One region of the Phyllobacterium sp. 0TCS1.6A genome, then DNA from elsewhere that is predicted to be linked to it. Evidence: predicted binding sites of a transcription regulator. Region 1 holds the regulator's gene; each other region holds the start of a gene.
The links. Region 1 encodes PhoB, which activates phosphate uptake and scavenging genes when phosphate is short. Its sites were predicted from a motif close to TGTCATNNANCTGTCAT; they were not measured.
Positions count from the first base shown of each region.

Region 2: OSJ75_RS02190 (UDP-2,3-diacylglucosamine diphosphatase) is a predicted target of PhoB. The motif match lies at 2,009-2,025, and genes of this name have one in related genera.
Region 3: ugpB (sn-glycerol-3-phosphate ABC transporter substrate-binding protein UgpB) is a predicted target of PhoB. The motif match lies at 2,863-2,879, and genes of this name have one in related genera.
Region 4: OSJ75_RS07865 (PhoX family protein) is a predicted target of PhoB. The motif match lies at 5,086-5,102, and genes of this name have one in related genera.

Region 1 is NZ_JAPMAB010000002.1:197,824-205,111, reverse strand. Features, by position in the region: gene pstB (phosphate ABC transporter ATP-binding protein PstB) at 1-83, shown strand, start outside; gene phoU (phosphate signaling complex protein PhoU) at 110-832, shown strand; gene phoB (phosphate regulon transcriptional regulator PhoB) at 1,005-1,691, shown strand; gene OSJ75_RS05140 (GNAT family N-acetyltransferase) at 1,746-2,192, opposite strand; RNA gene ssrS (6S RNA) at 2,364-2,520, shown strand; gene OSJ75_RS05130 (5-formyltetrahydrofolate cyclo-ligase) at 2,541-3,197, shown strand; gene OSJ75_RS05125 (TIGR00282 family metallophosphoesterase) at 3,194-4,018, shown strand; gene OSJ75_RS05120 (TerC family protein) at 4,101-4,844, shown strand; gene OSJ75_RS05115 (biotin transporter BioY) at 4,872-5,447, shown strand; gene OSJ75_RS05110 (DUF1284 domain-containing protein) at 5,444-5,890, shown strand; gene OSJ75_RS05105 (YebC/PmpR family DNA-binding transcriptional regulator) at 5,957-6,706, shown strand; gene OSJ75_RS05100 (APC family permease) at 6,798-7,288, opposite strand, start outside.
Region 2 is NZ_JAPMAB010000001.1:456,049-463,336, reverse strand. Features, by position in the region: gene OSJ75_RS02195 (glycosyltransferase family 4 protein) at 75-1,136, opposite strand; gene OSJ75_RS02190 (UDP-2,3-diacylglucosamine diphosphatase) at 1,126-1,947, opposite strand; gene OSJ75_RS02185 (NADP-dependent malic enzyme) at 2,168-4,465, shown strand; gene OSJ75_RS02180 (DUF2865 domain-containing protein) at 4,532-5,497, shown strand; gene gltX (glutamate--tRNA ligase) at 5,415-6,788, opposite strand; gene OSJ75_RS02170 (ABC transporter ATP-binding protein) at 6,867-7,288, opposite strand, start outside.
Region 3 is NZ_JAPMAB010000001.1:175,696-182,983, forward strand. Features, by position in the region: gene ugpE (sn-glycerol-3-phosphate ABC transporter permease UgpE) at 1-518, opposite strand, end outside; gene ugpA (sn-glycerol-3-phosphate ABC transporter permease UgpA) at 528-1,418, opposite strand; gene ugpB (sn-glycerol-3-phosphate ABC transporter substrate-binding protein UgpB) at 1,492-2,802, opposite strand; gene pncA (bifunctional nicotinamidase/pyrazinamidase) at 2,951-3,550, opposite strand; gene nagA (N-acetylglucosamine-6-phosphate deacetylase) at 3,602-4,762, opposite strand; gene OSJ75_RS00840 (SIS domain-containing protein) at 4,759-5,769, opposite strand; gene OSJ75_RS00845 (GntR family transcriptional regulator) at 5,778-6,566, opposite strand; gene OSJ75_RS00850 (BadF/BadG/BcrA/BcrD ATPase family protein) at 6,559-7,288, opposite strand, start outside.
Region 4 is NZ_JAPMAB010000002.1:771,599-778,886, reverse strand. Features, by position in the region: gene OSJ75_RS07875 (DUF2239 family protein) at 1-202, shown strand, start outside; gene OSJ75_RS07870 (hypothetical protein) at 431-2,947, shown strand; gene OSJ75_RS07865 (PhoX family protein) at 3,034-5,016, opposite strand; gene OSJ75_RS07860 (threonine ammonia-lyase) at 5,174-6,157, opposite strand; gene OSJ75_RS07855 (HAD family hydrolase) at 6,247-6,978, opposite strand; gene OSJ75_RS07850 (succinylglutamate desuccinylase/aspartoacylase family protein) at 6,978-7,288, opposite strand, start outside.

The DNA.
Region 1 (7,288 bases):
TGGAAGTCGGCGATACCGAGACGATGTTTACCAATCCGACCGAAAAGCGCACACAGGACTACATTACCGGACGCTTCGGCTAAGCGGTGGAGGAACAATCATGACCGACCTGCAATCCCAGCATACGGTACGCGCCTACGACGAGGAACTGAAGTTCCTCACCCACAAGATCGCCGAGATGGGCGGCCATGCCGAGCGCATGGTCGAACAGGCCATCACGGCCATGGTCAATGCCGATAACGCGCTGGCGCAAAGGGTCATCTCGGACGACCTCATCCTCGATGCGGGCCAGCGCGAGATCGACGAGCGGGCGATCACCATCATCGGCAAGCGCCAGCCCATGGCGATCGACCTGCGCGAGATCATCGGCACGATTCGCATTTCCTCCGATCTCGAGCGCATCGGCGACCTCGGCAAGAACATTGCCAAGCGCGTGGTGGCCGTGACGGAAACGCGGCAGACGCTCTCCGTCTATCGCGGCCTGCAGACCATCGCCGAACTCGCCTTGACGCAGCTGAAGGACGTGCTCGACGCCTATGCGACGCGCTCGATCCAGCAGGTCAATATCGTGCGCGAGCGCGACGACGAGATCGATGCGCTGTACACCTCGCTCTTCCGCGAGCTCCTGACCTATATGATGGAAGATCCACGCAATATCTCGGCCTGCACGCATCTGCTGTTCTGTGCCAAGAATATCGAGCGGATCGGCGATCACGCGACCAATATCGCGGAAACGGTCTATTATATCGTCACCGGTTCGCAATTGCCGGCCGAGCGGCCCAAGGAAGACCAGACCCACAGCATCGTGGTCGATGAAGCCAACCTGTCCTAGTATCGCAATGCCGAATTTCGCAACCCGTCGCAACCCGGTACCGGCGATCCCAGGATCGGGAATGCCGGTGTTTACAGGAGGAGGCGCCTTGCGGTGCTTCCTGTCACACTCGGTTCCCGCGCGGAAAGCCGGTTCCACCGTCCAGGATTTGCTCTAGTCAGCGGATAATCTCATGGCCATAGCTCCGAAGATCACTGTAGTTGAAGATGAAGAAGCGCTCAGCGTCCTGCTTCGATACAATCTTGAAGCAGAGGGTTATCTCGTCGACACCATCGCCCGTGGCGACGAGGCGGAAATAGCCCTGCGCGAGAAGGTTCCGGACCTGCTCATACTGGACTGGATGCTGCCGGGCCTTTCCGGCATCGAGCTATGCCGCCGGCTGCGCACGCGCCGCGAAACCGAGACGCTGCCGATCATCATGCTGACGGCGCGCGGCGAGGAGAGCGAGCGGGTGCGCGGCCTTGCCACCGGCGCGGACGACTACATGGTCAAGCCGTTTTCGACGCCGGAACTGCTGGCCAGGATCAAGGCCATGCTGCGCCGAGTCAATCCGAGCCTGTTGTCGCACGTCCTCAGCTTCGGCGATCTGAAGCTCGACCGCGAGCAGCATCGCGTCTTCCGCAAGGAGCGTGAACTGAAGCTCGGGCCGACCGAATTCCGGCTGCTGGAATTCCTCATGCAATCGCCGGGGCGGGTTTTCTCGCGCGGCCAGCTGCTCGACAATGTCTGGGGCGCCGATATCTATGTCGACGACCGCACGGTCGATGTCCATGTCGGCCGCCTGCGCAAGGCGATCAATGTCGGCCGCTCGCCGGACCCGATCCGCACGGTGCGCGGCGCCGGCTATTCATTCGGCTAGGCGTTTGCCGGCAGGGCATATTCCAGCGGGCGCGCCGCCCCGTCTTGGGATGGATCAGATCGCCTTCACATATTTGATGAAGGGCGTCACCTTGGCCAGCCGGTCATAGAGCAGGCGCGCCGTTTCATTGTCCCGGTTGGTCATCCAGTAGACGGAGTGGATATCGTCCGCCTTCGCCTGCGCGTGGACCGCCTCGATCAGGGCGCGGCCGACGCCTTTGCCGCGGCTGTCCGGATCGGCATAGAGATCCTGCAGATAGCAGACATTGGCCACGCTCCAGCAGTGGCGGTGGTAGAGAAAATGCGTCAGCCCGACCGGCTTGCCGTCCCATTCGGCGATGAGGCCGCGGAATTCGCCATCGCCGCCGGAATTCAGGCGCGCGAACGTCGTCCGGTAGACTTCCTCGGCAACGCTGGTCTCGTAGAAGTCGAGATAGCCGGTCCAGAGGCGGCGCCATTCGGTCTCGTCCGAACGCCGCAGGGGGCGGATCAGGATGGTCATGATTTTCCTCGTCTCATGGGTGTGTGGGGTCGGGTGAGAGGGGGCGGGTGAGGGCTGTGGTGCGGCATCGTAGCCCGGTGTCCGGCCTTCAACAAGCATCGCCCGGCGCCGGCGGCAGAAATCGTCATCGGCGCTCTGGCAGAAAACCGTGCCCCGTCCTATATTCGTCGCGGCGCTCTGCGCTTCTCGACAGGAGAGACATATTCCCCGGGGCCTTAATGATCCCTTAGGGAGCTGTCCCTGAGGAGGCCCGTGGGCCTCTTCACACGGCGCCCACCTACTTTGTAGGTTCCCGGGATCGACTTCTCCATCGGTTGTGTGGACGCCACTGTTTCATCCCGAGCCGGCTTGCCGGCGCCTCATGAAAACAAGCGCGTGCATCATCCGTCTTCCGTCAAAGAGCTGAAAAAAACGCTGCGTCTCGAGGCTTTGGCCAGGCGCGACGCGCTGTCCGCCGAATATCGGACGCAGGCCTCGCAGCGGATCGCGGCAGCGGGGCTCGAGACTATTCCTGTCGCGCCCGGCGAAATCGTCTCCGGCTTCTGGCCCATCCGCTCCGAGGTCGACCTGCGGCCGCTGCTGCACGCGCTGGCCCAGCGCGGTGCGCGGCTTTGCCTGCCGGCTATCATCGACAAGCAGACCATTGTCTTCCGCGAGCATCGCGACGATGCGGCGATGGTGGAGACGGGCTTCGGCACGTCGGGTCCCGCCGAGGATGCGCCCGTGCTCGATCCACAGCTGATGCTGGTGCCGCTGGCCGCTTTCGATGCGCGCGGCCATCGCATAGGCTATGGCGCCGGCTATTACGACCGGGCGATCGCCGCGCTTCGCCGCAAGGGCGCCCGGCCGCGCCTCGTCGGCATCGCCTTCGACTGCCAGCAGGTGGCGACCGTGCCCGACGAGCCGCATGATGTGCCGCTGGCGGCCATCCTCACCGAAAGCGGCTTGCGCCGCTTCGCAACGACCGATAAAGCCAGTGAAAATACCTTCAGGATGGATGTGTGAGATTACTTTTTCTTGGTGATATGGTTGGACGCACGGGACGCACCGCGGTCCATGAGAAGCTGCCGGGGCTGATCGTCGATCTGAAGCTCGATTTCGTCATCGTCAACGGTGAGAATGCGGCGGGCGGTTTCGGCATTACCGAGGAAATCTTCCGCGATACGATCGGCGCCGGCGCCGATGTGGTGACGACCGGCAACCACGTCTGGGACCAGCGCGAGGCGCTCATCTTCGCCGCCCGCGAGGAACGGTTCCTGCGCCCCGCCAATTTCCCGGTCGGCACGGCGGGCAAGGGCTCTGGCGTCTATCTCGCCAGGAACGGCGCGCGCATCCTCGTATCCAACATCATGGGCCGGGTCTTCATGCATCCCGACCTGCACGATCCCTTCACGGTGGCGGAGGAAATCCTCGCCGCCTGTCCGCTCGGCGAGCAGGCGGATGCGGTCGTCTTCGATTTTCACGCGGAAGCCACCAGCGAGAAGCAGTGTTTCGGCCATTTCGTCGATGGAAGGGCCAGTCTCGTCGTCGGCACCCATACGCATGTGCCGACCGCCGACGCGCAGATCCTCAATGGCGGCACGGCCTACATGTCCGATGCCGGCATGTGCGGCGATTATGATTCCTCCCTCGGCATGGAAAAGGAGGAGCCGCTCAACCGTTTCCTGTCGAAAGTGCCGAAAGGCCGTTTCGAAGCCGCCAGCGGACCAGCCACGATCTGCGGCGTCGGCGTCGATATTTCCGACCGCACCGGCCTTGCCGAAAGGATTGCACCGCTGCGCATCGGGCCGCGGCTTGAAGAAACCATACCGGCATTCTGGAAATAAGTTGACCATTCCAGCACATGCAGACTTAATTCGCCCAAATGCTTCGCACCATCCGGTCACTCAACAAGGAATGTAAGACCCCATGGAAGCCCTGCTCTCTCATTTCGATTTCATCTATCAGCCAGCCGGCCTGATCGCGCTCGTCACCCTCGTGGTGATGGAGGTCGTGCTCGGCATCGACAATCTGATCTTCATTTCGATCCTGACCAACAAGCTGCCGCAGGAGCAGCAGGCCCGCGCCCGCCGGCTCGGCATCGGCGCCGCGCTCATACTGCGGCTCGCGCTGCTGTTCACGATTTCGATCATCGTCCAGCTGACGGAGCCGGTCTTCGAGGCATTCGGACATGGCTTCTCCTGGCGCGACATTATCCTCATCGCCGGTGGTCTCTTCCTCGTGTGGAAGGCCACCAAGGAGATCCACCACACGGTGGACCACGAGGATGCCAAGGAAGACGTGATCGGCAAGCAGGTGACCCTGACGATGGGCGGCGCCATCACGCAGATATTGCTGCTGGACCTGGTTTTCTCCGTCGATTCCATCATTACCGCGGTCGGAATGACCGATGAGATCGTCATCATGATCATCGCCGTCATCACCGCCGTCGGCGTCATGCTGTTCGCGGCGGAACCGCTTTCGCGCTTCATCGCCGCCAATCCGACGATCGTGATGCTGGCGCTCGGCTTCCTGCTGATGATCGGCATGACGCTCATCGCCGATGGCTTCGGCTTCCACGTGCCGAAGGGCTATATCTACGCGGCCATGGGCTTCTCCGCACTGGTCGAAGGGCTCAACATGCTTGCCCGGCGCCGCAAGAAGAAGCATTAGAAACGAACGGATTTCAAGGAGTACCAAATGACCCCGAATGTGCTGCCAGAGGCCTATGTGCCGCTGAAACTGGCGAACGGGAACCTCGCCTACCAGGTTCTCGCCGTCCTCCTCGGCACGGCATTTCTCGCCGCGAGCTCGTGGATCGAGGTGCCGATGTATCCGGTGCCGGTGACGATGCAGACCTTCGCGGTGACGCTCGTCGGTGCGCTTTATGGCTGGCGCCTCGGCGCTGTCACGGTGCTGGCCTGGCTGGGCGAAGCGATGATCGGTTTCCCGGTTCTTGCCGGCGGGGCAGGCGGCTTCGTCCATTTCGTCGGGCCGACGGCCGGCTATCTCGCGGGCTTCGTGGCGGCAGCCGCAGCGGCCGGCTTCCTCGCAGAGCGCGGCCTGACCCGCAATCCGCTGGTGTCGTCGCTCGTCATGCTGATCGGCAATGTCATCTGCCTGGCGCTCGGCGCGGCATGGCTCAGCTACCTGTTCGGTTTCGACATCGCCTGGACGAGCGGCGTTGCACCGTTCCTTGCCGGCGCGGTGCTCAAATCCGCCTTGGCGGCCGCGACGATCGAGATCATGCGCCGCCGGGGTCTGCGCCTGTCTTGACGGTCAGGCTTCGCCCGCATCACCTGTTGTGCATGCTGACCTATGTCGGCAAGGGCTATAGCGAGGCCTTCGTCGACAATTATGACAGGATCATAGCAAGGCTCTCGGCGGGCGAGGATGTGCTGATATGCGAGGGGCCGGACGATGTCTGCGGCCCCTTGCTCGTTTCCGCCGATGCGCATTGCCGCCGCGAGAGCGTAACCGTCCGCGACCGCAACGCCTTGCGCGAAGTCGGGCTGCTGCAGGGGCGGCCTCTTGCCGTCGGCGACACGATGCGGCTCGATGCCGGGCTGCTGGCGGCGTTTCGCGACGCCTTTGCCAAGGGTGCGACGCGCAGCGCCTGCGGCGGCTGCGAATGGGCGGATCTCTGCTCGCGCGTGGCGAAATCGGGCTTCGACAATGTCAGGCTGGTGGCCAGTGCGGTTCGGCACACGGCACAGTAGACGAACAGGGCGTTTTTCCCTATAAGGGCGCCATTCCAAAATCGCGATAATCTATGCAGGGGCGCCATGGCCGGCCATTCACAGTTCAAGAACATCATGCATCGCAAGGGGCGTCAGGACGCCGTGCGGTCGAAAATCTTCTCCAAGCTCGGGCGCGAAATCACCGTCGCCGCCAAGCAGGGCCTGCCGGACCCGGCAATGAACCCGCGCCTGCGCCTGGCGGTGCAGAACGCCAGGGCTCAATCGATGCCGAAGGACAATATCGAGCGGGCGATCAAGAAGGCGGCCGGCGGCGATGGCGACAATTACGAGGAAGTGCGCTATGAGGGCTACGGCCCGGGTGGCGTCGCCGTCATCGTCGAGGCCCTGACCGACAATCGCAACCGCACCGCCTCCAATGTGCGCGCCGCCTTCACCAAGGCCGGCGGTGCGCTGGGCGAAACCGGCTCCGTCGGGTTCATGTTCAGCCGCGTCGGCGAAATCACCTACAAGCCCGAGGCGGGCGACGCCGACAAGATCATGGAAGCCGCCATCGAGGCGGGCGCCGAGGATGTGCAGAGCGACGAGGACGGCCATGTCATCCTCTGCGCCTTCGAGGATATTGGCGAGGTCTCCAAGGCGCTGGAAGCTGCGCTCGGCGAGGCCGAATCGGTCAAGGCGATCTGGAAGCCGGCGACCACCGCTCCCGTCGATGAAGACAAGGCACAATCGGTGCTGCGGCTGATCGCGACGCTCGACGATGATGACGACGTGCAGAACGTCTATGCCAATTTCGAAGTCAGCGACGAGGTTCTCGCCAAGCTCAGCGCCGCCTGAACCGCGGCCTCGACCAGATGATGAAAGCCCTGCCCGACGCGTGTCGGGCAGGGCTTTTGTTTTCTTGAGCGTCCGGAGACAGGAGTGCGCGTTAGTTTACCGGCCCGTCGCCGCCGAGCGCCGATAGATCGCCGGTGGATTGCACGCCCGTTGCCCGGTTCACCAGCACGGTGACGACCCACAGCACCACGCCGACGGCGATGAGCACGCCGGCGATCTTGTATTGTACCGGATCGCGCCCGGTCCATGGGCCGGCGAAGAAGGCGCATGAGATGGCGCCGACGATCGGCAGCAGGGTCGGGGTGCGGAAGTGGTCGTGCTCCACCTTCTCGCGGCGCAGGACGAGCACCGCGACATTGACGATCGTGAACACGAAGAGCAGCAGAAGCGCCGTGGTGCCGCCGAGGGCCGGCACCTCGCCCACGAACAATATCAGGCCGAAGGCGAGCAGCGTCGTGAAGCCGATGGCCCAATAGGGCGTGCGGCGCGTCGGATGCACCTTGCCGAAAAGCGGCGGCAGCACATGTTCGCGGCTCATGCCATAGACGAGGCGGCTCGCCATCAGCATGTTGATGAGCGCGC
Region 2 (7,288 bases), on a different contig from region 1:
AGAATCAATAGCCCGGCCCTACGTCGCTAACACGAAACCGCGCCGCTGCCTAGAAAACCTCCATCCAGCGAGGCCTAAGGTTTCTGGGCCTGGTCGGACAGATTGCGCGGCCTTGAGGCGCCGATAAAGGCCAATATGCTTTCAAATATTTCGGCGCAGGCTTCCCAGCTGAATTTATTCAGGCTTTTCTCGGGATCGACCCGCCCCATCGCCAGGGCTTCCAGAGCGGCAACGCTCAGATCCTCGGCCAATATGCCCGCACCCGTCGCTGCGATGACATCCTTGGGTCCCGGCACCGGATAGGCCGCGACCGGCAATCCGGCAGCTATCGCCTCAAGCAGAACAAGGCCGAAAGTGTCCGTCCGGCTGGGAAACACGAAGACGTCCGATGCCGCGTAGTGATGGGCGAGCTCCGCGCCCTCTTTCTTGCCTGCGAAGACGACGCTCGGATATTTGCGCCGCAGCGACTCGAGTTCAGGGCCGTCGCCAACGACCAGCTTTGTGCCGGGCAGATCCAGGTCGAGGAAGGCTTCAAGGTTTTTTTCCGGTGCTACCCGCCCCACACAGAGGAAGACGGGTCGCTGAAGCCCAAGGTCGGCACCGCGTTCAGGCTTGAACAGCGCGCGATCGACGCCCCGCGTCCAGACTTTTAGCGTCTTGAAGCCCCGTTGCGACAGTTCATCGTGGATCGACTGCGTCGGCACCAGGCAACATTGGGCCGAGTTGTGAAATCGACGCAGCAGGCCGTAGGAAAGCGACAGTGGAACCGGAAGGCGCTGGCGCAGATATTCGGGAAAGCGCGTGTGGAAGCTGGTCGTGAAGCGCCAATTGTTCTTCATGCAGGCGCGCCGGGCCATGAAACCAAGCGGCCCCTCCGTCGCTATGTGGATATAGGCGGGCTGGATGGCCTCAAGACGCGCCTTCAGCGCGCCGGGCAGCGTCATTGCAAGTCTTATCTCCGGATAGGTCGGGCAAGGCACCGAGGGATAATCCGCCGGCGACATGATGGTGACTTCGTAGCCGCGAGCCTCCATCAGCTCGCGCACCTTGGTCAATGTCCTGACAACACCATTGACCTGCGGATGCCAGGCATCCGTAACGATCACCAGTCGCCGTGTATCGTCTTCAGGCTGCATTCGCCGCCTTTGGCCGCTTATCGGCAAGCTGAACGACAGGGGCGAAGCCTGCATTCTCGCCGATGAGGTGGGTCCAGGACAAGAGCTCCATCCGGCCGTCGAAATGTTCCACGATGGCGGTGCAGCTTTCCACCCAATCGCCCGTATTGATATATTCGATACCGTCGATCTGCTCGATCGTCGCGTGATGAATATGGCCGCAGATGACGCCATCGGCGCCAATTCGCCGGGCTTCGTCAGACACCACCGTCTGGAACGAGCCGATGAAATTGACCGCCTTCTTCACCCGGAATTTTGCCCAGGCCGAGAACGACCAGTAGCGCAGGCCCAGCAAGCGCCTCATCTTGTTCATGACCGTATTGATCGCCAGTGCTGCGTCATAGGCCCAATCACCGAGATAGGCGATATGACGGGCGTTTCGCACCACGACATCGAACTGATCGCCATGGATGACGAGATATTTCTTGCCGTTCGCGGTTTCGTGCATCATCCGGTCCGTCACCTCGATGCCGCCGAAATGCGTCCCCTGGAAATCGCGCAGGAATTCATCGTGATTGCCCGCGATATAATAGATCCGGGCGCCTTTCCGGCTCTTCCGCAACAGCTTCTGCACGATGTCATTGTGCTCCTGCGGCCAATGCCAGGAACGCCGGAGCCGCCATCCATCGACGATGTCGCCGACGAGATAAATCGTATCGGCGTCATGATGCTTGAGGAAATCCAGCAGGAAGTTGGCCTTTGCGCCCTTCGACCCAAGATGGATATCTGACAGAAAGAGCGTACGGAATTTTCGTGCCTCGCCATCCATCATGATCCGATCTCCGTTGCTACGACGTGGATGCGTCCGATTGGCCGACACAAACCCGATTCATGTCACAAACGTATGACGGCGCTAAAAATGGGGGTTCCTGGCGATAAACACTTGTATCGATTCTGAGTTCATTTAAGCCTCTCAGCCTCAAGACGCGGATGCAAACCTCTTCGGGATGTGCAACCGTGAAGGCAGCAGAGCGAAGGTGAAAGGACCGTCCATGGCAGAGGATAAAACGCCCGGTAAATCTGATCTCGAAGAGAGCGCTCTGTTCTATCATCGCTTTCCGCAGCCGGGTAAGCTGGAAATCCAGGCGATCAAGCCCCTGGGCAACCAGCGCGACCTGGCGCTCGCCTACTCGCCGGGCGTCGCAGCGCCCTGTCTTGCAATCCATGAAAATCCCGCGGCCGCCGCGGATTATACCAGCCGCGCCAATCTCGTCGCCGTGATCTCGAACGGTACGGCGGTGCTCGGCCTTGGAAATATCGGCCCGCTGGCTTCGAAGCCGGTCATGGAGGGCAAGGCCGTCCTCTTCAAGAAGTTCGCCAATATCGATGTGTTCGACATCGAGATCGACGCCAATGAGATTGCGCGCATCGTCGATGTCGTTTCGGCGCTCGAACCCACATTCGGCGGTATCAATCTCGAGGATATCAAGGCTCCGGAGTGCTTTGAGGTCGAGGAACAGCTGCGCGAACGGATGAACATCCCTGTCTTCCATGACGACCAGCACGGAACGGCCATCATCGTTGCCGCAGCCATCCTGAATGGCATGGAACTCGCCGGCAAGGATCTCTCCAAGGTGAAGATCGTCGCCTCCGGTGCCGGCGCGGCGGCCCTCGCCTGCCTGAACCTCCTGGTCAAGCTCGGCGTGGATCGGAAAAACATCTGGGTCTGCGATCTCGACGGTGTCGTCTATGAAGGACGCAATACGCTGATGGACCGGTGGAAATCCGCCTACGTCCAGAAGACCGATGCGAGGGTCCTGGCGGACGTGATCTCCGGCGCGGACGTCTTTCTCGGCCTTTCGGCGGCCGGGGTCCTCAAGCCTGAACTGTTGAAGCAGATGGCGCCGAACCCGCTGATCATGGCGCTCGCCAACCCCAACCCCGAAATCATGCCGGAGGAGGCCCGCGCTGCCCGTCCGGACGCGATGATCTGCACCGGTCGATCGGATTTTCCCAATCAGGTCAACAACGTATTGTGTTTCCCTTACATCTTCCGCGGTGCGCTGGACTGCGGTGCGCGCGCCATCAATGAGGAGATGAAGATGGCGGCGGTAAAGGCGATTGCCGCTCTGGCGCGCGAGGAGCCGTCGGACGTGGCGGCCCGCGCCTATTCCGGCGACACGCCGACTTTCGGACCGAATTATCTCATTCCATCGCCATTCGATCCGCGGCTTATCCTGCGTATCGCGCCGGCGGTGGCCAAGGCCGCCATGGAAACCGGTGTCGCCGACAGGCCGATCGAAGATTTCGACGCCTATCTCGACAAGCTCAACAGGTTCGTCTTCCGTTCGGGCCTGATCATGAAGCCGATCTTCACCGCAGCAAAATCGGCGGAAAAGAAGCGCGTGATCTACTCGGATGGCGAAGATGAACGGGTCCTGCGCGCCGCGCAGGTGGTGCTGGAGGAAGGCATAGCCATCCCGACGCTCATCGGTCGCCCGCAGGTCATCGAGACGCGGCTCAAGCGCTACGGCCTCAAGATCAAGCTGGGGACGGATTTCGACGTCATCGACCCTGAAGACGATCCGCGCTACCGCGATTATGTCGATCTTCTCGTCAACCTCACCGGGCGTCGTGGCACGACCCCGGAGGTAGCGCGGACCATGGTGCGCGCCAGCGGAACCGTGATCGCCGCCCTCGCCATTGTGCGCGGCGAAGCCGATGCCATGATCTGCGGCCTTGAAGGCAGGTTCGAACGCCATTTGCGCAATGTCGAACAGATCATCGGCAAGACGGAGGGAATTCGCAACTTTTCCGCCCTGAGCCTGCTGATCTCGCAGCGCGGCGTGCTCTTCCTTACCGATACCTATGTCAGCATCGACCCGACATCGGAGGAGATCGCTGAAAAGACCGTGCTTGCCGCCAACGAAATCCGCCGCTTCGGCATCGAGCCCAAGGCTGCGCTGCTGTCGCACTCCAACTTCGGGTCCCGCGATTCGGAAAGCGCGGCGAAGATGCGCCTCGCATCGGAAATCCTGCGCTCCAAAGCGCCCGACCTGGAACAGGATGGCGAAATGCACGGCGATTCAGCGCTTTCGCAGATCCTGCGCGACAGGGTGCTGCCGCACTCACGGCTCAGCGACGAGGCAAACCTCCTCGTGTTCCCCAATCTCGATGCCGCGAACATCACCTTGAATGTGGTGAAGTCGGTGACGGATGCCTTGCATGTCGGCCCCATCCTGCTGGGCGCCGCCAAGCCGGCACATATCCTGACGCCGTCCGTTACCTCGCGCGGTATTGTGAACATGACGGCGCTTGCGGTTGTTGAAGCATCACAACGAATTGACTGACGGCCCGGTGTCTTATTGCTGCCGCATGGACGTGATGGTTCATGCGGCCAATCAATAGGCATGACGATGATACGTTTCTGTTCACTGCTGCTTTTCGCGCTGGGTGCATTTCTGCTGACAGGACCGGCCTTGGCCGATCCTGCCGTTTGTGCCCGCATGCAGGCAAGGCTCGATGAACTGACGAGCGACTACGCTATCGACGACTACGAATATAATCTGCGCAGGGACCGTATCGAAGCTGCGCTCGATGCCAATGATTGCCCCATACGCGATCATCAGTACCGCAATCTGCCCTCCGTCAACGACGACCCGCCCTATGAGGTCCTGGGGCAGCCAGGGGCTGAGCGGCCGGCGGAAACGACGCCCATCTATGGCGGCGACTACCAGACGCTCTGCGTACGCAGTTGCGACGGCTACTACTTTCCCTTGACCTACCAGACGGGCGCCGAGAACTTCCAGCGCGACCAGGCGAGGTGCGAAGCGCAGTGCCCGGGCGCGAAACTGTTCTACAGGCCGACCGACAGGCAGAGCCCGGAGGCGATGATGTCGCTCGCCGGCCAGCCCTATGGCAAGCTGCCGAACGCCTTCAAATTCCGCAAGGCCGGAGCCAATGGCACGGCGCAGTGCACGTGCGAGAGCACTGCCGGCAATGACAAAGGTCTCGGCGATGGGTCCATGGGCAAGGCTGCAGAGGTTGTTCCCGCGCCAAAGCCCGCCGCGCGTGCCGATGCACCCGTCGAGGCCAAGACGACGCCGCCGGCCGCTCCGACAACGGCAGATCCGGTGGAAACGCCTGCGGCAGTTGAAGCACAGCAGCCCGCCCCGAAGACCGACGCCGATGCAAAACCTTCAGCCGTGACAGGACCTGGCGAGCCAGAGGCACCGAAGGCAGAGGCTCCCCTGCCCAAGCCTTTGTCGCCAGACAAGCCGATGGACCCGAGCCGCAAGGTCAGGGTCGTCGGGCCAACGTTTCTTCCCGACCAAGAAGGGGCAATAGATCTGCGAGCTCCGGACCAGAAGCAAGTCCGGTAAGTGCGATGCGCAGCGGCATGAAGAGGGTCTTTCCCTTGCGTCCGCTCTGCTGTTTGACCGCGTCGGTCCAGATCTTCCACGTATCGCGGCTCCAGGGTTCCGGCGGCAGCAGATCGAATGCGGAACGCACATAATCCTTGTCGTCTTCCGCCACCGTCTCTTCGCCCGACGGCGCATCCCTGATAATACCCCACCATTGCGACGCTTCGCTCAGACGCGACAGGTTGCCCCGCACGGCCAGCCAGAATGGCTCGGCGATATCGCCTTCGATACCGAGAGCCGCAAGCCGCGGGGCAGCTTCAGCGAAGGGCATTGCGTGGATCAGCGTCCTGTTCAGCGTATCCAACTCGCCCGGGTCGAATTTCGAGGCGGATTTGGATGTCGCCTTGGGGTCGAAGACTTCCGCCAGCGCCGCCATGTCGGGCATCGCCGAAACATTCTCGGACGTGCCAATAAGCACCGCAAGGCTTGCAACGGCCATGGGCTCATAGCCGTCGCGTCTCAAACTGCCGACGGAAAGAGCGCCGGACCGCTTCGACAAGCCCTCGCCCGAAACCGTCGTAAGGAGATTATGGTGGCCGAGTGCAGGCGCCACGGCTCCAAGAGCTTCGAACAGGGCGATCTGGACGCCGCTATTGGTGACGTGATCATCGCCACGAATGATATGCGTAACGCCCATGTCGATGTCATCGACGACCGAAGGAAGCGTATACAGATAAGTGCCGTCCTCACGCACCAATACAGGATCTGACAGCGAGGCGAGATCGACCGTCTCGGGCCCGCGCACGACATCGTCCCAATGAACATCGGTTCTTTGCGGCGCGAAAGGATCGGCGGAGAAATTGGGCAGAAGGAAGCGCCAATGCGGCTTGCGGCCCTCGCTTTCGAGTTTCGCGCGGTCGTCAGCGCTCAATTTCAGCGCATCACGGCCGTAAACCGGCGGCAATCGCCGCGCAAGGCGCAGCTTGCGCTTGCGCTCAAGCTCGTCCGGTGTCTCGTAGCAGGGATATAGCAGCCCGGCGGATTTCAGCTTTTCCACCGCGGACGCGTAGATCGCGAAACGATCCGACTGATAGGCGATGCGCGACGGACGGATGCCGAGCCATTCGACGTCCTCCTTGATCGCCTCGGCATATTCGGGCTTCGAACGTTCCACATCGGTATCATCGAACCGCAGAATGAACTGACCGTCATTCTTCAGGGCGAACAGCCAGTTGAACAAGGCAGTACGCGTATTGCCAATGTGGATGTAGCCAGTCGGAGACGGCGCAAAACGAACGGTGACAGTCATGACCGGGGCATATCGGATGGCGCCTGGATTGGCAATATGGGCCGCGTGTCGCCGCGGCCCATATCAGGGGCGAAGAGCCTAGCCATCATTGAGGACGAGCCCCTTTGTCAGTTCCAGCGCCTGCAGTTCGAACAGGCCGCGATAGATGCCGTTCGGCCTGCGGATCAGGGTATCATGGTCTCCTTCCTCGGCTATCCGGCCATGGTCGAACACGAGCAGCCTGTCCAGCGAGCGGACGGTCGACAGCCGATGGGCAATGACCAGGGTCGTCCGCCCATACATCAACCGCTCCATCGCCTGCTGGATCAGCACCTCGGATTCGGAGTCGAGGCTCGACGTGGCTTCGTCCAGGATGAGGATCCGTGCGTCCGCCAGGAAAGCACGCGCAATCGCCACCCTTTGGCGCTCGCCGCCCGATAGCTTCACGCCCCGTTCGCCGACCAGCGTCGCGTAGCCCTTCGGCAGGTTCATGATGAAATCATGAGCACTGGCCTGACGCG
Region 3 (7,288 bases), on a different contig from region 1:
TCGCCGGGGATCGTCATGAAGAATTGCCGGAACAGTAGGGTCGCCGTGGCCGAAGCCATGAGCGGGAGGATCAGCCCGGTATAGGTATCGATGAGGCCGAGATCGACCATGATCTTGTAGGTCGGCAGGATGCGCACCTCGACGGGGAGCATCAATGTGATGAAAATCAGCCAGAAGAACACCATGCGCCCGGGGAAGCGGAAGAACACGATCGCATAGGCCGAGAGGATGGAAATGACGATCTTGCCGATCGCTATGCCAAGCGCCATCACCAGCGTATTGAACAGCAGCCGGTCGACGCCGACGCCGCCGATGCGCCCGACGCCGCCGAACAGCGCCGCCTTGTAGTTCTCCCAGAAATGGGCGCCGGGCAGGAGCGACAGCGGCGGACGCATCACCTCCTGCAGGGTCTGCGTCGAAGCGACGAAGGTGTAGTAGATCGGAAAGGCGACGATCACTATGCCCAGGATCAGGATGAAATGGGCGATGAAGCGGCCTATGGGATTGTTCTCGATCATGTCCGCATCCTAGCCGTAATGGACTTTCCGCTCGACATAGCGGAACTGAATGGCCGTCAGGGCAATGACGATGACCATGAGGATCACCGATTGCGCCGCCGAGTCGCCGAGAATGAGATTGACGAAACCGTCATTGTAGACCTTGTAGACCAGTGTTTCCGTCGCCTTGCCGGGGCCGCCTCCGGTGACGGCATGGATGATGCCGAACGTGTCGAAGAAGGCGTAGACGGTATTGACGACGAGCAGGAAGAAGGTCGTCGGCGCCAGCAGCGGAAAGATGATCGTCCAGAACCGCTTGTTTTCGCCCGCGCCATCGATGGCGGCGGCTTCGATGAGCGATTTCGGGATGCTTTGGAGGCCGGCGACGAAGAACAGGAAATTGTAGCTGATCTGCTTCCACGCCGCCGCGGCGACGACCAGCACCATGGCCTGGCCGCTGTCCAGCAGCGGATCCCAATTATAGCCGGTAGAGCGGATCAGATAGGCGAGGGTGCCCATCGAGGGGTTGAACAGGAAGAGCCACAGCATGCCGGCGATTGCCGGCGCCACCGCGTAGGGCCAGATGAGCAATGTGCGGTAGATGCCCTTGCCGCGCACGACCTTGTCGGCCATGACGGCGAGCAAAAGCGCGAGCGCCATCGCTATCAGCGCCGTAGCCACCGAAAAGACCACGGTCACCTGCAGGGAATTCAGGTAGTTCGGATCGTTGAGGACGCGCTTGAAATTGCCGAGGCCGACGAATTGCGTCGCCAGGCCGAACGGGTCCTCGCGCAGCACCGATTGCTGGATGGCCTGCGAGGCAGGCCAATAGAAGAAGATGATGGTGATCGCGAGCTGCGGGGCAAGGAGAAGATAGGGCAATAATTTATTCGGAAACGTCACGCGGGTGGACGATGCCATGAATAATCTCGCTTTATCAAAGAGGGATCCGTCCGCGCTGGAATTCCGCGGACGGATTGCGTTGTAACGATGCTTACTGGCCGATGGCCTGCTTTATGGCGGCATTGCCGCGCTCTACAGCATTGTCGAGCGCCTGCTGGGCGGTCTGCTTGCCGGCCAGCATGTTCTCGAACTCCTCGTTCTCGATATCGCGGACCTGCGGAAGATTGACGAGGCGAACGCCCTTGGAGTTCTCGGTCGGTGCCTTGCCCATCATCTGCTTGATCGGGATCTCGCGCGCCGGGTTCTTGTCGTAGAAGCCGGATTTCTTCGTCTCTTCATAGGCTGCGAGCGTAACCGGGAGGTAGCCCGAGACCTGATGCAGGCGCGCCTGGATTTCGGTCTTCGACAGGAAGGCGAAGAAGGCGGCGACGCCCTTGTACTGCTCGTCGGACTTTCCGGCGAAGACCCAGAGGCTCGCGCCGCCGGGCGTGGTGTTCTGCGGTGCGCCCTGGGCTTCCGGCTCATAGGGCAGCTGCCCGGTGCCGTAATTGATGCCCGACTTGACGACATCGCCCAGACCGCCGGAGGATTCGGTGAAGATGCCGCATTCACCGGAGGTGAAGAGCTGCTTGGCTTCCGAGGTGCGTCCGCCGTAACGGAAGGTGCCGTCCTTGGCGAGATCGGCCAGTTCCTGGAAATGCTTGACGAAGATCGGGGCGTTGATCTTCAGTTCGACGTCGGTTCCGGCAATGCCGTTCTCGTTGCTGCCGAAGGAGACGTTGTTCCAGGCGGCAAAATTCTCGGTATGGATCCATGTGAGCCAGGTCGAGGTATAGCCGCAATTGGCCGCGCCGCTGGTCTTGATCTTCTTCGCCGCTTCCCAGACTTCCGGCCAGGTCTTCGGCGGGTTGTTCTCGTCGAGACCTGCCTTCTTGAAGATGTCCTTGTTGTAATAAAGGATCGGCGAGGAGCTGTTGTAGGGGAAGGACAGCATGGTGCCGTCCGGCTTCGAATAATAGGCGACGATGCCCGGCAGATAGAGGCTCTTGTCGAACTTCGAATCGCCCATCGACAGGATGTCGGCGACCGGCTTGATGGCGCCCTCGGCGCCCATCATGACGCCCGTGCCCGCATCGAAGACCTGGATGATGTCGGGTGCCTGCTTGGCGCGGAAGGCCGCAATGCCGGCATTCAGCGTTTCGGGATAGGTGCCCTTGAATACGGGCGTTACCTTGTATTCGCTCTGGCTTTCGTTGAATTCCTTGGCCAGCGTGTTCACCACCTCGTTGTTGGCGCCGGACATGGCGTGCCACCAGGAGACTTCGGTGACGGCAAAGGATGAAGTGGACGAGGCGAGGATAAAGCCTAGTGCAAGGCTGATCTTGCGGCTGTCAATCTGCATTTGTTTCTCCCATTCGTGAGGCGTCATCTTCAGTGCGCTTGCGGTCAGTATCCTTATTATGTGACAGACAAACAACAGTTTTCTGTCCGCCGGCTTTTTTCGGACGGCCGGCCTGTGGAAAAATGCGCAGCTGTTCACTTATTGGGCTTCAGATCAGGGTGACGCCCGCCTTCAGCATGCGATCGGTCATGATCTTCATGGAGCCGGCAAGGTCGATGCCGCGGCAGGCATCCATCAGCACCTCGGCGGTGAAACCCTGGCTGACGGCGTCGAGCGCCGAATAGGCCACGCAGAAATCCGTGGCGAGGCCGACAAAGGTGACATGGGTAATGCCCCGTTCGCGCAGATAGCCCGCAAGCCCCGTCGGCGTCCGGCGATCGTTCTCGAAAAAGGCCGAATAGCTGTCGATGTGCGGGCGGAAACCCTTGCGGATGACAAGCTGCGCCTTGGTCCAGTGCAGATCCGGATGGAACTCGGCGCCGACCGAGCCCTGGACGCAGTGGTCGGGCCATAATGTCTGCTCGCCATAGGGCATGGCGATCGTGTCGAAGGGCGCTCTTCCGGGATGCGAGGACGCAAAGCTCGAATGCTGCGCCGGGTGCCAGTCCTGGGTGAGGATGACACGGTCGAAACGAAGGATGAGCTTGTTGACGATCGGCAGGATTTCATCGCCGGCGTCGACGGCGAGCGCGCCACCGGGGCAGAAATCATTCTGCACGTCGATGACGATCAGGGCGTCCTTGGTCATTGTCGGGTTCTCTCGGTGAGCGGCAAGACTACGGCCAAGCGGCGGCCCGCGTCAACGCGCGTAGTGCGTATCGCCGCCGACCCAGACATGGTTCACATCGAGATCGTCGCCGAGATGGACGATGTCGGCGGCATAGCCGGCGGCGATCCTGCCGCGATGATGATCGATGCGGATGCTCTGCGCCGGGTAGAGCGACGCCATGCGCAGCGCCTCTTCCAGCGGCAGGCCGAGCTCGCGGTGGACGAAGCGCACCGCCGATATCATGTCGAGATCGGCGCCGGCCAGCGTGCCGTCGGCCAGGGTCAGCCGTCCGCCGGCGCGGGTGATCGTGCGGCCATTGAGCGTGAGCGTGGTGATGTCGGTGCCGATGGTGGACATCGCATCGGTCACCAGGAATATGCGGCCGGGTCCCTGCTTGGCGCGCAGGGCGATCGACATCGCCGCCTTGTCGACATGGAAGCCGTCGGCGATCAATCCGGCCGAGAGCGCGCCGGACTGCAGGGCGGCGCCGACGAGGCCGGGGCTGCGGTGGCCGAGCTGGCTCATGGCGTTGAACAGATGCGTGACCATGCTGGCGCCGGCGTCGCATGCGGCCATCGCCACCTCGAAGCTGGCGCCGCTATGGCCGAGGCTGACGATGATGCCGGCATCGGCCATGGCGGTGATCTTTTCCGCCGGCACCGTTTCGGGCGCAAGCGTCGTCAGCAGCACGGGTATCTCCTGCGCCGCCTCTATGATGGCGACGAGATCGGCATCGTCCATCGGCCGGATCAGCTGCGGATCGTGCGTTCCCTTGTGGCTGACGGAGAGATGCGGGCCTTCGAGGTGGAGGCCGGCAAAGCCCGGCACCCGGTCGCGCGCCGCAGCCTTGGCGGCGGCAATGGCGGCGGCGGTGATTGCGGGCGTGTCGGTGATCAGCGTCGGCAGGAGCGCCGTGGTGCCGAAGGCGAAATGCGCGCTGCAGATGCGGGCGATGATTTCGGCGCTGGGGCCGTCATTCAGCAAGACGCCGCCGCCGCCATTCACCTGGACGTCGATGAAGCCGGGAACGAGCCTGCCGCCCGGGAGCGCGACGCGCCGCGTTTCGGCCGGAAGCGAGCCGGCGGCAACGATGCCGGCAATGGTGCTGCCATCGACGACGAGCGCGCAATCGGAGTGCCATTCATCGCCGTCGAATATCTCGGCCCCGACAAGGGCAAATTCCGTGCTCATAGAGTTTCGGTCACTTTTCGCAAATGGGGCGGCTGGTCGGGATTATGGCCCCGGCTGCGCGCGAATGCTTCGACGAAGGCATAGAAGGATACAAGGGCGGCGAGGGGATCGGTCAAGGGATGCGCGGTCGTCACGAAAGGCAGCGTCCTTGCCGACGCGGCCTTGTCCGAAGTGATGAACACGGCCGCGCCCTGTTCGGCCAGGCGGTCCGCAGCCTCGGCGATCGAGGCTTCGGCGGCATCGCGCGAGGCGAGGACGAGGATGGGGAAATCCTTGCCGACGATGGCCTTCGGCCCGTGCATCACCTCCGCGGCACTGTAGGATTCGGCGTGGACGCCGCTGGTTTCCTTGAATTTGAGCGCGATCTCGTTGGAAATCGCCAGCGATGGACCGCGACCAAGGACGAAAAGCGAGGCCTCGTCCTTCAAGGCGGCGGCAAAGGGCGACCAATCGCAGGCGAGCGCCTTGGCGAGGGCGGCCGGAAGCGCATCGATGGCGGCCAGCAGATCGTCGTTCTCCGTCCAGTGGGCGATCAGCGCGAGGCCGGCGATGGCGGAACTGACGAAGGATTTGGTCGCCGCGACGCTGCGCTCCGGCCCCGCCAATATGTCGATCGGATATTCGCTGGTGCGGGCAAGGTCGGAATCGATCGCATTGGTGATGGCGATGGTCAGGGCGCCGCTCTGCCGCGCCGCCCGCGTCATGCTGACGATGTCGGGGCTCTTGCCGGATTGCGAGATCGACAGGGTGGCGGCCTGGCCGAGCTTCAGGCTGACGCCATAGATCGAGGCGACCGAAGGGCCGAGCGATGCCACCGGCACGCCCGCCGTCAATTCGCTGGCATATTTGAGAAAGGCGGCGGCGTGGTCCGAGGAACCCCGGGCGATGGAGGCCATGAATGGCGCGTTCTTCCTGCGCAGTTCGGCTCCGACCGAGGCCAGCATGCCGCGCGACTGGTCGAGAAACCGGGTCGCGACATCCGGGATCGATAGAATTTCTTCGCGCATGAGGGTGGTCAAAGCACTGCTCCTGATATTTCGGACGAGCTGCCGAGTTTCAGTTCGGCAACGAATTCATAGGCGTCGGCACGGTAGATCGACCGCGTGAACTCGATCACCCTGCCGGATTCCAGATAGGATATGCGCTCGATGTTGAGACTGGCAGAACCCGCCGGCACCTGCAGCAGCTTCGCGTCGCTCTCCCGCAGGATTGCCGCGGAAATGCGCTGGATCGCGCGCGCCGGCCGATTGCCGCTCTCCGCCAGCACCGCATAGAGCGACAGCGTGACCAGTTCGGGATTTGGCAGCACCTGCACCGAAAGCGCGGCCCGCTCGATTGCCATGGGTGTGTCGTTGGCGACGCGCAGGCGGCTGATGCGGGCGACCTTTTCCCCCGAACTCAGCCCGAGCGTCACCATTTCTTCCGGCGAGGGCGCATAGACGCCGCGATCGAGCCATGTGGAGCGCACGATCATGCCCCGCCGCGCCATGTCCTCGGTGAAGGAGGTGAGGTGCGTCAGCGACTGCTCGACACGGGCCGAACGGGGCGCGACGAAGGTGCCGGAACCGTGGCGCTGGACCAGCAGCCCCTCCTGCACCAGTCCCTGCACGGCCTTGCGCACCGTGACGCGCGAAATATCCGCCATGGCCGCGAGTTCCCGCTCCGGCGGCAAGGCATCGCCGGGATTGAGCAAGCCGTCGCGGACGGCATTTTCGATCAGCCGCTGCAGTTTCACGTAGAGCGGCCCGCCCATGGTGGAGCCGTCATTCAGCGACGGCAGTATCGAGACCAGTCCGTCAGCCATGGATACGCTCCAATGCAAATTGCTTCACCGCCAGCTGCACGGCCCCCGTCAGGGCGTCGTTCAACGGCTTGTGCAGCCGCGCGCGATAGGCGGGCGAAAGCCGCGGTTCGTAGAGCGGTCCCAGCCCGCCAAGCAGCGCCAGGCGGTGCGCGCCCGGCTGCATGACCGTCGCGAGGCCTTCTTCGATCTGGCGAACCGCCGCATCGAGCAGCCCCGCCGCGACCGCATCGCCATTATCCGCGTGGTCGAAGATCATCGGCGCCAATGCGCCGAAATCGCTCGGCGTCGCCGCATGGGCGAATTGCACGATCGCGTGGGGATCGCCGCCAAACCGCGCCATGACCTTTGCCGTCAGGTCGGACGAGGGGTGGAACCCGTCATGGGCGAGCAGCGTCTCTTCAAGCAGCGCCCGGCCGAGCCGTGCCCCGCCGCCAAGATCGCCGACCTTGAAGCCCCAGCCGCCGGCAAAGCGCACTTCGCCGCCGGCCCGGGTAATGAAGGCCGAGCCTGTGCCAAGGATGACGACCGTGCCGTCATGATCGCCGATGGCGCCCTGAAGGGCGATGAAACCGTCGGAATGGACGCTGGCATTGCGGAAGGGCAGCACCGCGCGCAAGTCGGCGGCATTGCTGCCGACATTGGCCCCGGCAAGGCCGAGAACCGCGTCGAGCGAGGAGATTTCAGCGGCATCCAGTCCCGCATCCCGCAGCGCGAATGTCGTG
Region 4 (7,288 bases), 570 kb from region 1:
GGCCCGGCGCCGTGCGCAGGAGGCTGCCGACAATGTGATGCGGGTGCTTGCCGGCGATGCGCCGAACTACGAAGAAGCATCGCGCGCGCTCTATGCCGGCGATTATGCCCGCTTCATCGAATTGAGCGAGGCCTGGCCCGGCGATGTGCGCGACCATGTGCGCCGGCTTGCCGAGCCGGCATTCGACTGGCCGGATCGTTAGGCGGCTCATACCTTCGTCTAGTATTCGGCTTTCTGGCACGGACATTGCTTTGCTTGTTGCGTGAGTTAGCGAGTTTATCGACACAAACCCGGGAGTTGCGGGCGCGCGTCGGCTTGGCTTTTCGCTAGCTCACCAAAACCACGATTGTTTCTGCACTTTTTCAATTTTTCGTTTTCAAGGCCGATCCCCCTACCAAGAATGCGACGGCCGGATCAGGAGTTTTTCCAGATGATACAATGGATGAAACGAGCTGCGCGCCGCGCGTGCTTATTTAGCGGGCTACTTGCCACTTTGGCAGGCTGCAATGACACCGGCGACACCACGCCTGAAAGCAGGTCAACATTTCCGACGATCGTGGCGCTGAAGGCAGAGACTCCCCCTGTTTCCACGGACAGCGCGGAAAAACCGGTCATTGGGAATGTTACCATTGTGCCCGGCACGACACCTGACACACATAGTCGGCCACCAGCCCGGATGCTCACAACCGACCCTCAACTCGTCATCGACTACGGCAAGCCTGCCGAAATCGTGCCGGTACCGATAAAGCAGGAAGTAAAGCTTCAGCGCTTTACTGAAATAGCACCTGACACCATTGCCGGAGCGACTTTTACCTCATCTCCTGTGTATCAATACGATCTTGGAAATCTCGTGGTTTCTTCTGCACAGAAGGACCTGACAAGCGCCAGCGATGACACGATTTTCATAACTCCGATCAAAGGCTGGATCCGGTTTCCAGGAACACGGAATGACACGGCAACACCGACGGCGCGCTATCCCGTTATCGTCATGCAACATGGCAACCATACCGCGGAGGACCCCAGCTATCAGGGCTATGACTATCTGGCAGAGAACCTTGCCCAAAGTGGCTATGTCACAATCTCGATCGACGCCAATGCAATCAATTCTGGCGGCGATCCTCGTGTCAGCAACGGAGATAAATCAAGCCAATCCCGTGGACAATTGATTCTCGGGACACTGGATCGGCTGAGACAAATCGACAAGAGCGGTCAGATCGACAAAGACGGAAACGCCGGACCGCTCAATGAGCTGAAAGGCAAACTGGATTTTACCCGCATCGGGATCATGGGGCATTCCCGTGGCGGACAGGGCGTCTCCAACGCAATTAAATTCAACCAGACCCGGGTAGGGGTCACTGACCAAGACTTACGAACCGCTTTGGTGGCCGATGCAGGCTCCTTTGCCCAGCGATATCCGGATCTTGCAGCGGCATTCCTGCCGACCAAACCGGCGGGTAAGCTTGTGGATCCAGCGCCGCCCGCACCAACAAAGGCAACCGATCTGGCAGATCGGCTCGCCAAGTTGGACAAAGAACAGGTAGACCGACTTTACACGCATATGAAGCCAGAGGGACCGTCAGGTCTCGAACCGCGTGCATCCGGCCCGAGAGAAAAAATATCATACGAGAACTCCATACTGTTGAGAGCTGCCGAGACGATACTTGACGGGAAATCTGCAGGAACATTGGCCATGGCACTGGAACAACTGGAGAAGGAATTCTTGCCGGCGGGATGGGATGTTAAAAAAATTCAAGCGGCCTTCGACAAGTACAATCTCTTCTTCGCTGCCGGCCGTGAATCGGCGGCACCCTATGACTTCAGGGGTGCCTTCATGCTGGCACCGACAGATTTTTACGGCAATCAGGGATTGAACAATGTTCCCTTGGCGGTGTTGCTGCCCAGCTGCGACGGGGACATGAGCAATCTCAAAGGTGCAGTCTCATTTGATCATGCCCGCTTCGGTCCTGTACACGACACTGCGCCGCGCTACCAGATCATGGTGAAAGGCGCCAACCATAACTACTACAACACGATCTGGACTAATGATGATTACGCCACAAAGGACAAATCATACTGCTCGGCGAACCGACTGGACAGCATCCGCCTGAATGATATGGACCAGCGACGTGGCGGTCTCTTCGTGATAAATTCCTTTATGCGCTATCACGTTGGCGGCGAGATGAAATTTGCTGCTTACTGGAACGGAAATGCGCAATTGCCGGAAGCTGCGTGTCCTGCAGAGCAGGGTCCCTGCGATGAACGCATCGTTCTCACCGTGCAAAAGCCTGAAAAGAACCGCAAGCTGATACAAGGTTTCAGGTCAGAAGAGCGCCTTGAGCGCAACGCATTCGGCGGTAAATTCAAGCTTTCTGGCTTCAATATCACCCGACACTGCACCATGCCTTTAGGAACGGGTGAAGCTGATCCCTGTCAACGGCTGGCGGGATTTGAGTACAAACCGTTCGGCGGCATGTTGTCGATCGCCGACCGCGCTGAATTGTCCTGGGCAAAACCGGGTGCTTCAATTGTGACCGAGCTGCCGAACATCCCGACAGAAAAGTATGATTCCCTTACATTCCGCATAGCTGTCGTCAGGCCAATCGGGCAGGAGGTGGAGGTGACGCTGACTGATGGCGCCGGGAAATCGGCAACCGTGGAAGCAAGCGATTTCAGCGATGCGCTCTATAACGCGCCACGACCGAAGGGCGAAGGCAGGCCGCGGATCGACGATCCCCGGGATAAACCTTTTGGCGACGGAAACGTATCAAGTCTCCTCAACATGGTGGCGATACCGCTGAAAGCGTTCGCTGGAATTGACTTGAACAATCTGAAAGAACTCAAACTGACCTTCCCTAAGGAGAGCGGCAAAGTTGCCCTCGCGGATATTCAGTTTCAGACGTTTGGGCGGGATCAGTTCGGACCTCGATTGGTCGCTGTCAAAAATTAAGAACAGCAAAGCGTAAAACCACCTGGCAAAAGCCCGGTCCTGAACATTTCAGGGCCGGGTTTACTGATTGATGCAGTTTATCCTTCTCAAACGCCGATCTTGCCGCCGCCCTGCTTGGTGATCGCAATCACCGAGGGGCGCACCGGCATGTCGTCCTTGAAATCGGGCCAGCGGGTGGAAAGGTCCTCGTAGTAGGAGGGACGGCCGAAGCCTTCCCAGTCTTCGCCGCCATCGCCCGGGTGCTGCACGGCAACCATCATCGTCGCCATGTCCGGCAGCATCAGCGGGCCGCACATTTCAGCGCCGATCGGCACGCGGAAGAACAGCTTCGACGTTGCGCGGGCTTCGCCTTCCGTATCCACTGCCCAAAGGCCATCGGTACGGCCCGTATCCTTCGGCGAGTTGCCGTCGGTCGAAACCCACAGGCGGCCATCGGCATCGACGGAGCAATTGTCCGGCATGCCGAACCAGCCATTCTTGCTGGTTTCGGTGGAAAAGGATGCGCCGACTTCGGCGACGGCCGGATCACCGCATTTCAGCAGGACTTCCCATTTGCCCGAGGTAGCGGAAAAATCGCCATCGGCCTCGGCGATCTCGATGATGTGGCCAAAGGCATTCTTGGCGCGCGGATTGGCAGCGTCGACCTGGTCGTCCTTGCGCTTGGTATTGTTGGTCAGCATCACATAGACCTTGCCATTGACGGCGTTCGGCTCGATGTCCTCGGGCCGGTCCATCTTGGTCGCGCCGAGCAGATCTCCGGCGCGGCGCGTCTCGATCAGCACGTCGGCCTGCGATTCAAAGCCGTTTTCGCCGGTGAGCGGGCCGTTGCCATGAACGAGCGGCAGCCATTCGATCGTGCCATCGGCGGCGAACCTGGCCACATAAAGCGTGCCATCATCGAGCAGATCGAGATTGGCGCTGCGATCATCCGGATTGAACTTGCCGCTGGTGACGAACTTATAGACATAGTCGAAGCGCTCGTCATCGCCGAGGTAGAAGACGACGCGCCCGTCCTTGGCCACGATGGAGGCCGCGCCTTCATGCTTGAAACGGCCAAGCGCCGTGCGCTTCTTCGGTATGGAGTTCGGATCGTTCACATCCACCTCGACCACCCAGCCGAAGCGGTTGGCCTCATTCGGATCTTTGGAAAGATCGAAACGGTCGTGGAACTTGCCCCATTCATAGACGCCTTCCGGAACACCGAGACGCTTGTAATTGGCGGCCTCCTTGCTGCCCTCGGGCAGCGTGCCCATGAAGTAGCCGTGGATGTTTTCCTCGGCCATGACATAGGTGCCCCATGGCGTGACGCCGCCAGCGCAATTGTTGATCGTGCCAAAGACCTTTCGGCCCGATGGGTCGGCATTGGTCTTGACCCGATCATGGCCGGCGACCGGGCCCGAAAGCTGCATTTCCGTATTCGCGGTGATCCGGCGATTGAGCTTTCCGTCGCGCACGACCTGCCACTTGCCGCCTTCCTTGCGGATTTCGACCACGGTGCCGCCATGCGCCGCCATTTCGATGTCCACGCGCTTCTTGTCGGCCGGCGCGACTTCGATCTTGCCTTCGACGACCTTGACGATGCCGGGGAACATCAGATGTTCATTCGTATATTCGTGATTGACGACGAGCAGGCCGTGCTCGGACGAGCCTTCGAGCGGAATAAAGCCGACATAGTCGTTATTGTAGCCGAACTGCCTGGCCTGCGCCTCGGGCGTCTGGTTGGCGGGATCGAATTCCGGCGAATCGGCGAATAGCGCGTCGCCCCAACGCAGGAGCACGTCCGCATCATAACCGGCGGCCACATGGTGACCGGTATCGATGCCCGCCTCGACCTCTTCGAAGTTGAAGGCAGACTTGCCTTCGGCGCGGGCTTCATCGGCCATCATCAGCGCCATCGGGCTGACCGTGGCGGCGATCGCCGACACTGCGAGCGAGCCCTTCAGGAAGCCGCGGCGCGAGAAACGCGTGGCGATCAACTCGCCCATCGTCGGATTCTCGGTCGGGTTCTGGCCCGGGCCGTCATTCTCCTCAAGGAGGCTCGTACGGAAAATCTGGCTGTGCTCGTTCATGGTGCGACCTCTGGCTATGTGGCTGGGCTATGGATTAGAACCATTCCAGATGATCGCTAAAAGCTGTGCATGACGGGCATATGACAATCAGGCGAAATCCGGCAAAAGTGAATGCCGGCACGATGGAACCGAACCAGAGTCCTTGCCGAGTTGTCCGTCAGGCGGCGAGCAGCGCGCCATATTCGGCAAGATCGACATTGCCGCCGGACAGGACGACGACGGCGGTGCGCCCCTTGATGTCCACCTCGCCGGAAGCCAGCGCCGCAAGGCCGACCGAACCGCCCGGCTCCACGACAAGCTTCAGATGTCTCGCGGCAAGACGCATCGCCTCGCGCACGGCGTCGTCCGATACTGCGATCGCCCCGGAAAGATTGCGCGCATTGATGGGGAATGTCAGGTTTCCCGGCTGCGGCGTGAGGATCGCATCGCAGATCGAGCGATGACCCGCATCATTGGCGACGATGCGGCCCGCGATCAGCGAACGGCGCAGATCGTCGAAATGCTCCGGCTCGGCGCCCCAGATCCGCGTCGCCGGCGAATGCGCCTTGACCGCGACGGACACACCGCTGATCAGCCCGCCACCGCCAGCGGGTGCGAAGAGATCGTCGATGACGAGGCCTTCCGCCGCCGCTTCGCGGACGATCTCGAGGCCGATCGTTCCCTGGCCGGCGATGATATGCGGATCGTCGAAGGGCGGGACAAGAACCATGCCGCGTTCCACGAAAGGCGCGGCTACCGTCTCGCGCTTCTCGGTATAGCGATCGAAGAAGACCACCTCGGCGCCATAGGCGCGTGTGCTGGCGATCTTCGCCTCCGGCGCATCCTTGGGCATGACGATCACCGCCTTTATCCCGAACAGGGCGGCTGAACTCGCCACGCCCTGGGCATGGTTGCCAGAAGAAAAGGCGACGATGCCGCGCTGCCGTTCTTCGGCGGTGAACTGGCTGATGCGATTATAGGCGCCGCGGAACTTGAAGGAGCCGGTACGCTGCAGGCATTCGGGCTTGAACAGGATGCGACCGCCGAATTGCTGGTTCAGAACGGGCGATTCGATGAAGGAAGTCCGCCTGATCTGGCCGTGGAGCCTTTCGGCTGCCGCCTCGATATCCGCCATGTCGACCGTCGTCGCTTGAGCATCCATGCTTTTGTCTCCTGTCGCGTCGCAAGCTTGATAGCACCGCGGCGCGAGGGAGACACGCCAAACCTTGTCATCATGGCAATTGCCGGCAATCAGCCGTCGGAGCGTTTTGCGAAGAAGGCCGGGAGTTCGGCGATGGAGCCGAGGATGACGTCGCTCAAATGCGCCAGATCGTCCAGCGTGCTATTACCGGACAGGACGCCGATGGCGAGGCCCGCGCCGGCGGCATGGGCCATTTCAAGATCATGCGCATTGTCGCCGACCATGGCGATCTTCCGCGGCGGCAGTCCGGTCTTTTCGGCGAAAAGATGCAGCTGGTCGGCATAGGGTTTCGCCCGCAGCACCGAGTCATAGCCGATGATCGCGGAAAACAGATGCGACAGGCCGAGCGCCGTCGCAGTGGCGCGGGCTCCGGCCTCGGAATCATTGGTGGCGATGCCGAGCACATAGCCCTGCGCGGCGAGAGCCTCCAGCGTCGCCTGAAGCCCGTCGATGCCCACAGCGCGCGACGATCCTTCCTTGACCGTATAATCATCATATTCGCGGATCAGCCGGCGCTTTTCCTCAAGCGAAAGCTCCGGGTGCCAAAGATCGACGATATCGTTGATCGTGCCTGCCGCCACCACCGATCCGCCGCGAAACTTCTTCATCTCCCAATCATAGCCGCCGCCTTCGATAAGCTGGCGGGCGCGCGCATCGTCGCCACCGGCGGCACGGCCCGCCAGTTCCATGGTGATGCCGAACCAGGTGCGGTTGAAATCGACGAGCGTGCCATCCTTGTCGAAGAGAATGCCGCCTATCTCGCGTGGTTCGACCTTGCCCATCAGGATTCCAGCGAACCCGGACGGGCACCGTCGGACCGGCGGCTGCCGAGAAGCTTCATCAGGTCGTCGCCGCGCCGGATATAGCGACTGCTGCGCCGCGTCAGGATGCGCCCTGCCTGCGGCGCCGCAAGGGTGATGTCGCCGGATGGATCGCCGGGGATGGTGACCACGGTGACGAGCTTGTCGCCCTCCTGTACCTCGGCGCCGATATCGACATGGAAGAGGATCATGCCGCCGCGGGGCGCGCGGATCATCTCGACATTTTCAAGCGGGACGACCGGGCCGGCAAAATTCCTTTCGAGCCTGGTAT